3 regions of the Micromonospora chersina genome follow, and region 1 is predicted to be linked to each of the others. Evidence: riboswitches for the same ligand, from Rfam matches in the RefSeq annotation. Region 1 holds a riboswitch; each other region holds the start of a gene.
What was found. Region 1 has a riboswitch for cyclic di-AMP ahead of GA0070603_RS02035 (LysM peptidoglycan-binding domain-containing protein). Riboswitches for the same ligand answer to the same signal wherever they lie in the genome.
Positions count from the first base shown of each region.

Region 2: it holds a riboswitch for cyclic di-AMP, as region 1 does, so the genes downstream of both, GA0070603_RS17100 (coiled-coil domain-containing protein) here and GA0070603_RS02035 (LysM peptidoglycan-binding domain-containing protein) in region 1, are expected to answer to the same signal.
Region 3: it holds a riboswitch for cyclic di-AMP, as region 1 does, so the genes downstream of both, GA0070603_RS27375 (coiled-coil domain-containing protein) here and GA0070603_RS02035 (LysM peptidoglycan-binding domain-containing protein) in region 1, are expected to answer to the same signal.

Region 1 covers NZ_FMIB01000002.1:467,017-471,182, forward strand. The annotation lists gene GA0070603_RS02025 (LLM class flavin-dependent oxidoreductase) at 1-123, opposite strand, end outside; gene GA0070603_RS02030 (glycoside hydrolase family 3 protein) at 288-2,123, shown strand; cyclic di-AMP (ydaO/yuaA leader) riboswitch at 2,278-2,432, shown strand; gene GA0070603_RS02035 (LysM peptidoglycan-binding domain-containing protein) at 2,438-3,094, shown strand; gene GA0070603_RS02040 (YbaB/EbfC family nucleoid-associated protein) at 3,266-3,724, shown strand; gene GA0070603_RS02045 (M4 family metallopeptidase) at 3,821-4,166, opposite strand, start outside.
Region 2 covers NZ_FMIB01000002.1:3,707,118-3,711,283, reverse strand. The annotation lists gene GA0070603_RS17110 (helix-turn-helix transcriptional regulator) at 1-15, opposite strand, end outside; gene GA0070603_RS17105 (carbonic anhydrase) at 233-901, shown strand; gene GA0070603_RS17100 (coiled-coil domain-containing protein) at 965-1,984, opposite strand; cyclic di-AMP (ydaO/yuaA leader) riboswitch at 1,989-2,119, opposite strand; gene GA0070603_RS17095 (YibE/F family protein) at 2,274-3,599, opposite strand; gene GA0070603_RS17090 (DUF6153 family protein) at 3,797-4,166, shown strand, end outside.
Region 3 covers NZ_FMIB01000002.1:5,864,678-5,868,843, reverse strand. The annotation lists gene GA0070603_RS27385 (HelD family protein) at 1-1,237, shown strand, start outside; gene GA0070603_RS27380 (cation diffusion facilitator family transporter) at 1,328-2,242, shown strand; cyclic di-AMP (ydaO/yuaA leader) riboswitch at 2,386-2,516, shown strand; gene GA0070603_RS27375 (coiled-coil domain-containing protein) at 2,522-3,589, shown strand; gene GA0070603_RS27370 (hypothetical protein) at 3,687-4,166, shown strand, end outside.

The sequences.
Region 1 (4,166 bases):
GAAGGTGACCAGGTCCAGGCCGACCTGCTCGCAGAGCTTCGCGCGCGCCACCACCTGCTCCGGCCGCCCGGCCGAGGGGGTGAGGAAGCCGCCGAAGGCCAGCTCGTGTCCGTGGTCGCTCATGCCTCGCCGCCTCTAGCCGATCTTGCGCGAACCCTGCCACGGTAGCCCGCGCCGGCGCCCGCCCGCCCGGCGGTTCCGGAACCGGCACGGATTGTTCACAGTCGATGCTCACGGGCATAGGGTGCCGGTGAACGGCCCCAGCGTTCCTCCGGAAGGAGCGACCCGTGATCCGTCACCACCACCGCCCCCGTCCGCTCGCCCTCGCCCTCCTGCTCGTCGCGGTCACCGCCCTGGCCGCGCCCGCCCCGGCCACCGCGGCCGGCCTGCCGTACCAGGACCCGACGCTGCCCGTCGCCACCCGCGTCGCCGACCTGCTCGCCCGGATGACCCTCGACGAGAAGCTCGGCCAGATGACCCAGGCGGAGCGCGGCTCGGTCACCGCGAGCGACCTCACCACGTACCGGCTCGGCTCGGTCCTCTCGGGCGGCGGCTCCGCGCCCACGCCGAACACCGCCACGTCCTGGGCCGACATGTACGACGGCTTCCAGCGCGCCGCCCTGGCCACCCCGCTCGGCATCCCGATGATCTACGGCGTCGACGCCGTGCACGGGCACAACAACGTGTACGGGGCGACCATCTTCCCGCACAACATCGGCCTCGGTGCGACGCGTGACCCGGCGCTGGTCCAGCAGATCGGCCAGGCCGTCGCCGAGGAGATCACCGGCACCGGTGTGGACTGGAACTTCGCCCCCTGCCTCTGCGTGGCCCGCAACGACCGGTGGGGCCGCACCTACGAGTCGTTCGGGGAGACGCCGGACCTGCCGTCGAGCCTGTCCACCCTGGTCACCGGCCTCCAGGGCACCACCCTGGGCGGGCCCACGTCGGTGCTCGCCACCGCCAAGCACTACGTGGGCGACGGCGGCACCACCGGCGGCGACGACCAGGGCGACACCCAGCTCAGCGAGGCCGACCTGCGGGCCATCCACCTGCCGCCGTTCCAGGCCGCGGTGCAGCGCGGCGTGGGCTCGGTGATGATCTCCTACAGCAGCTGGAACGGGGTGAAGCTGCACGGCCACCGCTACCTGATCACCGACGTCCTGAAGGGGGAGTTGGGCTTCTCCGGCTTCGTGGTGTCCGACTGGAACGGCATCGACCAGATCGACGGCGCCAGCGGGTTCACGGCCGCCGAGGTGAGCGCCGCCGTCAACGCCGGCATCGACATGGTGATGGTGCCGACGGCCTGGAAGACCTTCCTCAGCACGCTGCGGGCCGAGGTACAGAACGGGCATGTGCCGATGAGCCGGATCGACGACGCCAACCGGCGGATCCTCACGAAGAAGTTCGAGCTGGGCCTCTTCGAGCGGCCGTACACCGACCGGAGCAGGACCTCGACGGTGGGCGGCGCGGCGCACCGCGCGCTGGCCCGCCAGGCCGTGCGGCAGTCCCAGGTGCTGCTCAAGAACGACGGCGGCGTGCTCCCGCTGGCCCGGGACAACAACAAGATCTTCGTGGCCGGGAAGAACGCCGACAACATCGGCAACCAGAGCGGCGGGTGGACCATCTCCTGGCAGGGCTCGTCCGGCGCCGTCACGCCCGGCACCACCATCCTCCAGGGCATCCGGGCGGCCGCCGGTCCGACCACGACTGTCACGTACAACCAGCGCGGCACCGGCATCGACAGGACCTACCGGGCGGCGATCGCGGTGGTCGGCGAGACACCGTACGCCGAGGGCCAGGGCGACCGCACCGGCAGCATGAGCCTGGACCGCGACGACCTGCGTACCATCACGACGCTGCGCAACTCGGGCGTGCCGGTGATCGTGGTGCTGGTCAGCGGCCGGCCGCTGGACGTGGCCGCCGAGCTGCCACGGTGGAACGCGCTGCTGGCGTCCTGGCTGCCCGGCACCGAGGGCGGCGGCGTGGCCGACGTCCTCTTCGGCGGGTACGCGCCGACCGGCAAACTGCCGATGACCTGGATGAACTCGGTCAGCCAGCAGCCCATCAACGCGGGCGACGGTCAGGTCCCGCTCTTCCCGCAGGGATACGGCCTGACCTACTGAGCCGCCCCTCAATAAGCCCCCTTCGGACGGTGCGCAACTCGAACGGGGCGACCTTCGCCCGGCCGGGTGAAGAACCTCACAAGAAGTGGGCGTTCGTCGCAAAACGTTCCTAACGTCGATTCCGTTCGCGATCGCGGACACCACGGGCCGGCAACGCCTAATCCCGCCGCCGGCCCGGTGGTACCTGGACCTCAGGCGGGAGCGGGGGAACCACGTTCCTCGGTGCACGACACCTCGGGGTGAAGCCGCCACCGGCGGCCGGGCTCCTCGGCCCGAACCCGACAGCTCACCTCGTCGGCGTGGAGGAAACCCACATGGCAAGTGAACACGTCGCCCGTCACCGACGGACCGCGCAGCGTCGCACCGCCGTCGGGGCGCTCGTCGTCGGCGCCGCCACCGGCGCCGCCGCCCTTCTCGGCCCGGCCGCCCCGGCCAGCGCCGCCGGCGTCAACTGGGACGCCGTCGCCCAGTGCGAGTCCGGCGGCAACTGGCACATCAACACCGGCAACGGCTACTACGGCGGGCTCCAGTTCTCCCGGAGCACCTGGAACGGCTACGGCGGCCAGAAGTACGCCAGCCGCGCCGACCTGGCCAGCCGCAGCGAGCAGATCGCCATCGCCGAGAAGGTCCTCGACGGGCAGGGCATCGGCGCCTGGCCGGTCTGCGGCAAGAAGGGCGGCTCCACCAAGAGGTACGCCAGCAAGGACTCGGGCTCGACGAAGTCCGCCAAGAAGGCCACCACGGAGCGGAAGTCGCGCGCCGACCGGCCGACCGTCCGAAGCGAGCGGCGTGGCACGCCGGGCACGAGCGGCGCCGGCAGCTACGTCGTCCGGTCCGGAGACACCCTCTCCGAGATCGCCGACGCGAAGAACGTGGCCGGCGGTTGGCAGGCCCTCTACGAGCGCAACAAGGACGTGGTGGGCGCGAACCCCGGCCTGATCTTCCCGGGCCAGAAGCTGCGCCTGCGCTGAGACCCCACCGGAACGGCCCCGTGCGGGCCGGTCCACCGCACCACGAACGCCCGGCCGGGGATCCCGGCCGGGCGTTCGTGTCGGACCGGGTTCGGGCGGGCTCACCGGCGCCCGCGTCGGGGGTGGTTGCTATCGTCACGGTGCTCGGAAAGACGTGAAGAAAGCGCGGATATGACCAACGACCCGTTCTCCGCGGCCGCGAGCCTCGACGAGCTGCTGACCAGGACCCAACAGGCGCTCTCCGCGATGCGGTCCCGGGCCGCCGAGCACCCCGACGGCGCGCCGGGCGAGCTGCTCCGGGCCGAGGGCGCCGCGGCCGGCGGCCGGGTCCGTGCCGTCGCCGTCCAGGGTGGCCGGCTGGAGTCCGTCACCGTCGACCCCGCGTTGGCCGGGGAGTCCGTCGAGGCCCTCTGCGGGCACCTGGTGTCGGCCGTGAACGCCGCCCTCACCGAGCTGGACGCCCGGGTCAGCGCCTCGGCCCAGGCGGACGTGGACGCCCTCGCCGCGCGGCTCGGCGGCCTGCCCGAGCAGTCCGCGCGGGACATGGAGCGATTCGGTCGGGCCATGGAGGGCGTCGCGGCCCGGATCCGCCGCGACGGCGCCGGCTCCGGCGCGGCCCGCCCGGCCTGACCGGCGTCCGGCCGGTGCGCCCCGGCCGGCGACCTGCCGCGGGAACGACGAAGCGGCCGGCCGTCGGGAGGACGACGACCGGCCGCTCCGCTGCGATCAGCTCAGGGTGACCGCGGTGTCGTCGACGACGAAGGAGGTCTGCAGGGAGCTGTCCTCCACGCCGCTGAAGGAGATGGTGGCGGTGGTGCCGGCCAGCGACGAGATGTCGAAGGACCGCTGCACGTAGCCGGTGGCCTTGTTGAGGTTGGAGTAGGTGGCCAGGGTGGTGCTGCCCGCCTTCACGGTCAGCTTGTCGTAGGCGGTGGTCGTGGTCGACTCCGCGCTGTCGATGTGCAGCCAGAAGCTCAGCGTCGCCCGGCAGCCGGCCGGAATCGTCACCGACTGCGAGAGCGTGTCGGTGTGCGTCGTGCCGTAGCCGTCGAGCCACGCCTTGTAGGAGCCG
Region 2 (4,166 bases), 3.2 Mb from region 1:
CGCCATGGTCGTCATGGTATGGCCCTTTCCCGCGCCTCTCGGTTCTGCCCCGGTCCGTGCGTGCGGGGCGAGGCCGGGTTCCGGGCCGCCGTCAAGGGCGGCGCAACGTATGAAACGCGTATCACGTAAATCTTGACGTACCTTGGACTGCGTGTGACGGTTGGTCCCGAGGCCGCCTCCGTCGCCGGCCGGCTGACCAGGTCTTTTTCGCCCGAGGACGAGGTGAGGATGGATGCCGCCGACCACTCCCGAACAGGCGCTCGCCGAACTCCAGGCCGGTAACCGGCGGTTCGTCACCGGTGTCCCGCGTCATCCGAACCAGGACGCCGGACACCGGGCGGCGGTCGCCGACGGGCAGCACCCGTTCGCGGTGATCGTCGGCTGCTCCGACTCCCGGCTCGCCGCCGAGATCATCTTCGACCGCGGCCTCGGTGACCTCTTCGTGGTCCGCACCGCCGGGCACACCGCCGGCCCCGAGGTGCTCGGCAGCGTCGAGTACGCGGTGACCGTGCTGGGCACCCCGCTCGTGGTGGTGCTCGGCCACGACTCGTGCGGCGCGGTCCAGGCCGCCCGCGAGGCGGTCCGCACCGGCACCTCGCCGGCCGGGCACCTCGGCGCCGTGGTGGACGCCGTCGCGCCCAGCCTGCTCCGGGCCGGCCGGGACGGCGTGGAGGACCTGGACGCCATCATCGACATCCACATCGCGCAGACCGTCGAGGCCCTGGTGGCCCGGTCCGCCGTGCTGGCCGAGCGGGTGGACGCCGGCGCGTGCACGATCGTCGGCATGGCGTACCGGCTGAGCGCCGGCGAGGCGCGCATCGTGGCCCAGATTCCGGCCACCGCGCCGGTCACGCCGGTGCCGGCCCCGGCCGCGCCCGCCGACCCGGCGCTCGCCGGCTGAACGATCCGCCGAACGTCGAGGGGCCGGCCCGCATCGCGGACCGGCCCCTCTCGGCGTACGTCGTCAGAGCAGCGACATGTGCACGTGGTCGGTGTGGTTGGAGGGTCCGCTGTAGGACTTCCAGCCGGTGGCCGGGAACCAGATCTGCCGGTTCCAGATCACGTAGTAGATGCCGAGCCGGTCGGCGTTGCGGATGAGGAAGGCGGCGACGTTGTTGCCGTACATCCGCTGGTCCTTGGTCCGCCACGGGGAGAAGCCGCTGTTCTGGAGCGACCAGTCGCAGGCGCGGCCCTTGGGGTGCTCCCACGGCCCGCCCGGGCGGTAGCAGCCCACGAAGCGGTTGAAGCCGGCCCGCTTCACCTCCTTGTACGCGTGCAGTGTGCGCGGGGTGATGCAGCCCGAGGTGGTCGGGTCGTTCTCGCTGCACGACTCCGGCTTCCAGTCGCCGTCGGCGGTCCGGCCGGGGCCGACCCGGGCGACCGGTGAGGTGGCCGAGACCAGGCCGCCGGTGAAGCCGATGCCGCCGACCAGTTGCAGCGCCTTCTCCGTCTCGGCCTTCTCGCGGGCCATCGCGTTCTTCTGCTTCTCCTGCTCGCGCACCTCGATGTCGAGCGCGATCTTGGCCTGCTCGGCGCGGTTCTTCGCGGCGTTGATGGCGGCGAGCTTCTGCGCGTTCATCAGGTTCAGCTCGTCGAGGGCGGCCGCCCGCCGGACGAACGAGTCGGGCGTGCTGCTGTCCAGCAGCATGGCCATGGCGCCCATCCGGCCGGTGCGGTAGGACTGCGCGGCCATCTGGGCCACCTGCGGGCTGAGCGCGTCGAATTCGCTCTGCGCGGCCTTCACCTCGAGGGCGAGCTGGAGCTGGCGCTTGCGCGACTTGTCCAGCTTCGCCTTGGCCTGGAGGTAGGCCCGGTTGGCGGCGTCGATGGCCTCGGTGATGAGGGGGTCGTCGTCGTCCTCGGAGTGCCCCGAGGGGGTGGGGGTGCTCGGAGCGGCCGTCGCCGGGGTCGGCCCCACCAGCACGGTGAGCGCGGCCACGACGGCCACCACGGGGGTCAGCCAGCGCCGCAGGGGTGCCGTCACAGTGTTCCCTTCCGTCGGCCGCCGACCGGGTTAGCTGACGGGTTCGGGACGGAAGTGGCCCCTACCGCTCGCGCGGATTCACCCCATGTACCTGGTTCCCCGGCTCGCCCGCGGGCGATTGGGCGGCGGCACCGCTGGCGCCGGTGCGCGCCTTCGGCGGTGACCGGCAGCGAGGTTACCCGAGAGTCCTCCCGGTGTTCTACGTCCGGAAGCCGACCAATAGCGAGAATTCGTCCTCGCCGTGCGTGACCAGGATCGCGTTTGGAATCCGTCATCACGCTGCGGAGTGTCACCATGCGGCCTCCGTGTTCCTGTCGCCGCCGGGCCACCCGCCGGCCCGCTGCCCGGGCGCCCCGCCGAGCGCCTCCAGCGCCTCGTCCCGCCCGGCCGGCGGCCGGGGCGCGGGAGGGTCGGCCGGGCCCTCGGTGGTCCCGCGCCGCCCGGCGGTGGTGACCACCGCGGCCAGTCCGGTGGTCAGCGGTACGGCGGCGATCAGGCCGAGCGTGGCCACCGCGCTGCGGACGATCTCCTGGGCCAGGAACTCGCTCGTCAGGATCTGGCTCACCGGCCGGGAGTCGGCGACGAGCAGGAGCAGCAGCGGCAGCGAGGCGCCCGCGTACGCCAGCACGATGGTGTTGACGGTGGAGGCGATGTGCGCGCGGCCCACCCGGGTGGCCGCCCGGTAGAGGTGCCGGCGGGACAGCGCCGGGTTGGCGTGGGCCAACTCGGTGACAGTGGCCGCCTGGGTGACCGTGACGTCGTCCAGCACGCCCAGCGAGCCGATGACGATGCCGGCGAGCAGCAGGCCGTGCAGGTCGACGTCGCCCTGGAACATCGACAGGGTGGTCGCGTCCTCGCTGCCGAATCCGGTGAGGTGGGTGGCGGCCGTGGCCAGGGTGCCGAGCACACCTGTCAGCACCAGGCTGCCGAGCGTGCCGAGCACGGCCACCGAGGTCTGCGCGGTGACCCCGTGCGTCAGGTAGAGCACCACGAACATGATCAGCGCGGCGCCCACGATCGCCACGAGCAGCGGCGGCTGGCCGGCGCCGATCCCGGGCAGCACGAAGCCGAGCAGGATGGCGAAACTCGCCACCAGCCCGCCGAGCGCGGCCAGCCCGCGCCACCTGCCGAACGCCACGATCGCCACGGCGAAGAGCACCGCCAGCCAGACCAGCGGCGTGCCTCGCTGGTGCTCGGCGATGTTGTAGCTCTTCACCGCCGGGTCGGCCGGGTCGATCAGCTCGACCAGGATCACCTCGTCGCCGACCTCGACCCGGGGCGCGCCCGGGCCGGAGGGCACCGGAGTCTCGACCTGCCGCCCGGCGTCCGGGCCCTGCTCGGCGGCGACGGTCACCGTCCCGCACGGCCCGGCCGAACCGCCGGGGCTCCCCTCCGGCGCCTCCGGGGTCGGCGGGCAGGGCACGGTCACCACCCGGGTCACCGTGCCGTGGTAGCGGGGCAGTGCCGGGGCGTCCGCCGCTTCCCGGTCCTGCCGGGGCCAGAGCACCAGCGCGGCCACCACGGTGATCAGGAAGAGCGGCACCACCGTGGCGACCAGGATCCGCCGTACCCCCGGTGGGGCCGACGGAGCGGGACGGGTGTGGTCGGCGCCCATGGCGTCTCTCCCAACGATTCGCAACGGGATTCGTGTCTCCGGGCCGGCCGGTTCGCCGGACCGGCCGGTGCGCCGCGGGACGGGCGCGGCCGGGTCGTCGCCCCGGAATGGTAGCCAGGCGGGTCGGAGACGCCCCGGGACACGGTGCCGCGGCGGTTCCCCCGGGGCGTACCCGAGCGGCCGGTTACCGTGGTGGCATGGCGGGCACGGCGGCGACCGGACGGTGGGTCCGGCTCCTGCTGCTCGTCTGCACGCTTGTCGGGCTGACCGCCATGCACACCCTGGGCCACGGCGCGCACTCCCCGTCCGGACAGCCGGCGGGGCATCCGGCCGGGCACTCCGCAGCGCTCGCCATGGTGGCGGACTGCGAGGGCGACCGCTGCACCGCACGCGCCCTGCCGCCGGGCGACCCGGGCGCGGATCCGTCCGGGTGGAGCGTCTGCCTGGCGGTGCTCGGCGCGTTCGCCGTCGCGCTGCTGGTCGTCGTGCTGCTGCGGACCGGGTCACGGTCCGCCGTCGCGGCGGCCGGCGGCCCGCTCCGGCACCCCGCCGGCCCGCGCGCCCCGC
Region 3 (4,166 bases), 5.4 Mb from region 1:
GGAGCGCGCGGTCCGGGACGCGGTGCCCGACTCCCCCACCGAGCTGCGCCTGCTCTACCGGGGCGAGCTGCTCCGGCTGGAGCGGGCCGAGCTGGACGCGATCCGGGACCGGACGCTGTCCCGGGGCGCGCGCCGCAACGAGGTGCGCCGGGCGGCCTTCGACGCCGTGCTCGCGGCGTTGTGGGCGCAGGCCCGCACGCTGCGGATCGGCCGGCTGCCGGAGCAGCCCGCGTTCGAGGACGAGATCATCGAGCGGCCGGAGTTCCGCGAGTTCCTCAAGGCCTGGTGGCCCCGGCTGCACCCGCGGCACGTGCTGGACTGGCTGGCCCGCCCGGAGCGGCTGCGCCGGTACGCCGGCGGCGTCCTGTCGGGGGCCGAGATCCGGCTGTTGACGCAGGCGTACCGGAGCCTGGCCGCCGAGGGGCTCACCATCGCGGACGTGGCGCTGCTGGACGAGCTGGACGCGCTGCTCGGCAAGCCGGTGCAGCGGGCGAGGCCGAAGCGGGACCCGTTCCAGCTGGCCGGCGGCGTCCGCGAGCTGAGCACGGCCGCCGACCGGCAGCGGGCCGCCCGGGCCGCCGCCCGGGAGCGCCCGGAGGACTACCGCGACTACGCGCACGTGGTGGTCGACGAGTCGCAGGACGTCTCCCCGATGCAGTGGCGGATGATCGGCCGGCGCGGCCGGCTGGCCTCCTGGACGGTGGTGGGCGACCCGGCGCAGACCGCCTGGACCGGCGACGCGCAGGAGCTCGCCCGGGCGCGGGACCAGGCGCTGGGCCGGCGCCGCCGGTACCGCTACGAGCTGACCACCAACTACCGCAACTCGGCGGAGATCTTCGCGGTGGCGGCCGCGGAGATCCGCCGCGTCCACCCGGACCTGCCGCTGCCCACCGCGGTCCGGTCCACCGGCGTCGCGCCGGTCGAGCGGACCGTGCCCGCCGCCGAGCTGCCCGCCGCCACCGCGGCGGCGGCCCGCGCGCTGCTGGCGGAGGTCGAGGGCACGGTGGGCGTGATCACGCCGGTGCCGCGCCGGGACGAGGTGGCCGGCTGGGTGGGCGACCTCGGCGGCCGGCTCCAGGTGGTGACCAGCCTCCAGGCCAAGGGCATGGAGTACGACGGGGTGGTGCTTGTCGCACCGAGCGAGATCCGGGCCGATCCGGGGTCGGGCGTGCGCACCCTCTACGTGGCGCTCTCCCGGGCCACCCAGCGCCTCACCACGCTCGACCCGGTCGGCTGACGACGGCTGCCCGCCCCGACGTTCACTTGCACATATAGCGATGTGAGCATAGATTGAGCTCGGCCGGGGCGACGGACGGAGGGTGTGGGCGTGGGCGCAGGTCATGACCACAGCGGCGCGGTGGCCAACGCCGCGCACCGTCACCGTGGTCGCCTCTGGGCCGCGTTCGGGCTGCTCACCGCCCTGATGGCGGTCGAGGCGGTGGCCGCGTTCGCCACCGGCTCGCTGGCCCTGCTCTCCGACGCCGGGCACATGTTCACCGACGTCCTCGGCATCGGCATGGCCCTCGCCGCGATCAGCGCCACCCGGCGCGCCGACACCGATCCGCAGCGCACCTTCGGGCTCTACCGGCTGGAGGTGCTCGCCGCGCTGGCCAACGCGGTGCTGCTGGGCGCCGTGGCGGTCTACGTCCTGATCGAGGCGGTACGCCGGTTCGGCGAGCCGCCGGAGGTGCTGGCCGGGCCGATGCTCGCCGTGGCGGTGCTCGGCCTGCTCGCCAACATCGCCGCGTTCGCGCTGCTGCGCGCCGGCGCCGAGGAGAGCATCAACCTGCGCGGGGCGTACCTGGAGGTGCTGGGCGACCTGCTCGGCTCGCTCGGGGTGATCGGCGCCGCCGTGGTCATCGCGCTCACCGACTGGTGGTGGGCCGACCCGCTGGTCGCCGTGGCGATCGGGCTGTTCATCCTCCCCCGCACCTGGCGGCTCGGCCGCGCCGCCGTCCGCATCCTGGTCCAGGCCGCCCCGGAGCACCTCCAGGTGACCGCCGTGCACGATCGCCTGGCCGCCGTGCCCGGCGTCGCCGAGGTGCACGACCTGCACGTCTGGACGCTCACCTCGGGCATGGAGGTGGCCTCGGCGCACCTCACCATGGTCCCCGGCGCCGAGGTGGGCGACGTGCTGGCCGCGGCCCGCACCGCCCTGCACGAGGACTTCTCGATCGATCACGCCACGTTGCAGATCGAACCCGGAGCGTCGCCGGGGGCCTGCGGTGCGGTCGAGTGGTAATTAGGGCAATCTTAAATCCAAGTGGCTATTGTGCACTTGTGCCGGTTTTGACCGGGCCACCGGCTCCCACCTGCGAAGCCGGCCCGGAGCAACGCCGGTAGGCTCGACCGCGGCCACCGCCGGGCGGCGCCCACCGGCGCCTGCGGCGGCCGTCGCCTAATCGCCCGCAGGGGCGAGCCGGGGAACCACGTTCGTGGGGTGCATCCGCGTCAGCGGTAGGGATCTTCCGTCCCGAACCCGTCAGCTAACCCGGTCGGCGGTTGACGGAAGGACACGTGAATGCCCCCAGTGGCACCTGTACGACGGACGGCCGCCCGGTTGGCGGCCCTGCTCATCGCGACGCTCACCCTCGGCGTCGTGGCCGCGCCGGTCTCCCCCGCCTCGGCGTCCCCGGCTACCGGCCTGCTCGCCGCCGCACCCGGCGACGACGAGGGCGGCACCCCGGCGCTGCGCGCCCAACTCGACGCGGCCAGCAAGGGCTGGCTGGAGGCGCGGGCCGCGTTGAACCGCTCGGTGACCCGGCAGCAACAGCTCACCGCCCAACTCAAGACGGTCAACGCCGAGTTGACCGTGCGCGACGCCAAGGTCGGCGAGATCGCCGGGGTGGCGTACCGGGCCGGGCGGATGGGCACGGCCGCGGCGCTGCTCGGCAGCAGCAGCCCGGAGGGCTTCATGGACCGCGCGGCGGCGCTGGAGCAGGTGGCCGCGCACGAGGACCGGGCGCTGCGCGACCTCATCGAGACCCGGGACGAGGCCACCCGCACGCAGGCCGCGCTCACCGGCGAGATCCAGGAGCAGCGCAAGCAGGTCGCCGTGATGGCCAAGCGCAAGCAGCAGGCCGAACGCGCCCTGGAGGTGGCCAACGACCGCGCGTCCAGCAGCGGCGGCGGCAGCGTGCAGGGCACCTCCTCGGCGAACGCGAAGCCGGCCCCGCGCAACGCCGACGGCTCCTGGCCGCCCGAGTCGTGCAGCGTCAACGACCCGACGCCCGCCGACGGCTGCATCACCCCGCGTACGCTGCACGCGCTCCAGCAGGCCAAGGCGGCCGGCTTCACCCGGTACGTCTCCTGCTACCGGCCCAGCGGCTCGGGCGAGCACCCGAAGGGGCGGGCCTGCGACTTCGCCGCGCAGACGGACGGCTTCGGCGGCGTGGCCAGCGGCGGCGACAAGACGTACGGCAACAACCTGGCCGCCTACTTCATCCGCAACGCCGACGCCCTCGCCGTGCTGTACGTGATCTGGTACAAGCAGATCTGGCTGCCCAGCAGCGGCTGGAAGGCGTACAGCGGCGGTAACGGCGACCCGTCCAGCGACCACACCAACCACGTGCACCTGTCGGTGTACTGACCCGCCCCGGCGGCACCCGGCCTACGCCCCACGACGTACGCCGGGTGTCGCCGCGCGGCCCACGACGTGGCGCCCGCGACGGCCGAGCATCGGGGGCATGACTCGACTCTCCCCCGCCGGACGCAAGGCCCTGCTCACCCTGCACGTGGTCACCTCGGTGGGCTGGCTCGGCGCCGACCTGGTGCTGCTCACCCTCGGCGTGGCCGGGCTGCGCGGGGCCGACCCCGAGGTGGTCTACCCGGCGGCCGCGCTGCTGGTCACCTGGCTGTTCGCCCCGCTGAGCGTGGTGGTCTGGCTGGTCGGGCTGGCCAGCGCGCTGCTCACCCCGTGGGGTCTGCTGCGCTGGCGCTGGGTGCTGGTGAAGTTCGCCGTCACGACAGTGGTGCTCACGCTGGTGCTGCTCCTGCTCACCCCGCGGGTCCGGCACCTCGGCGAACTGGCCGGGGCGGCCGACACCCACCTTCGCGTCGACCTGGTGGTCGCGCCGACCGTCTCCAGCACGCTGCTGCTCGTCGTCACGGTGCTGTCCACGTACAAGCCGTGGGGGCGGCTGCGGCCGGCCCGCCCGGCGGCCCGG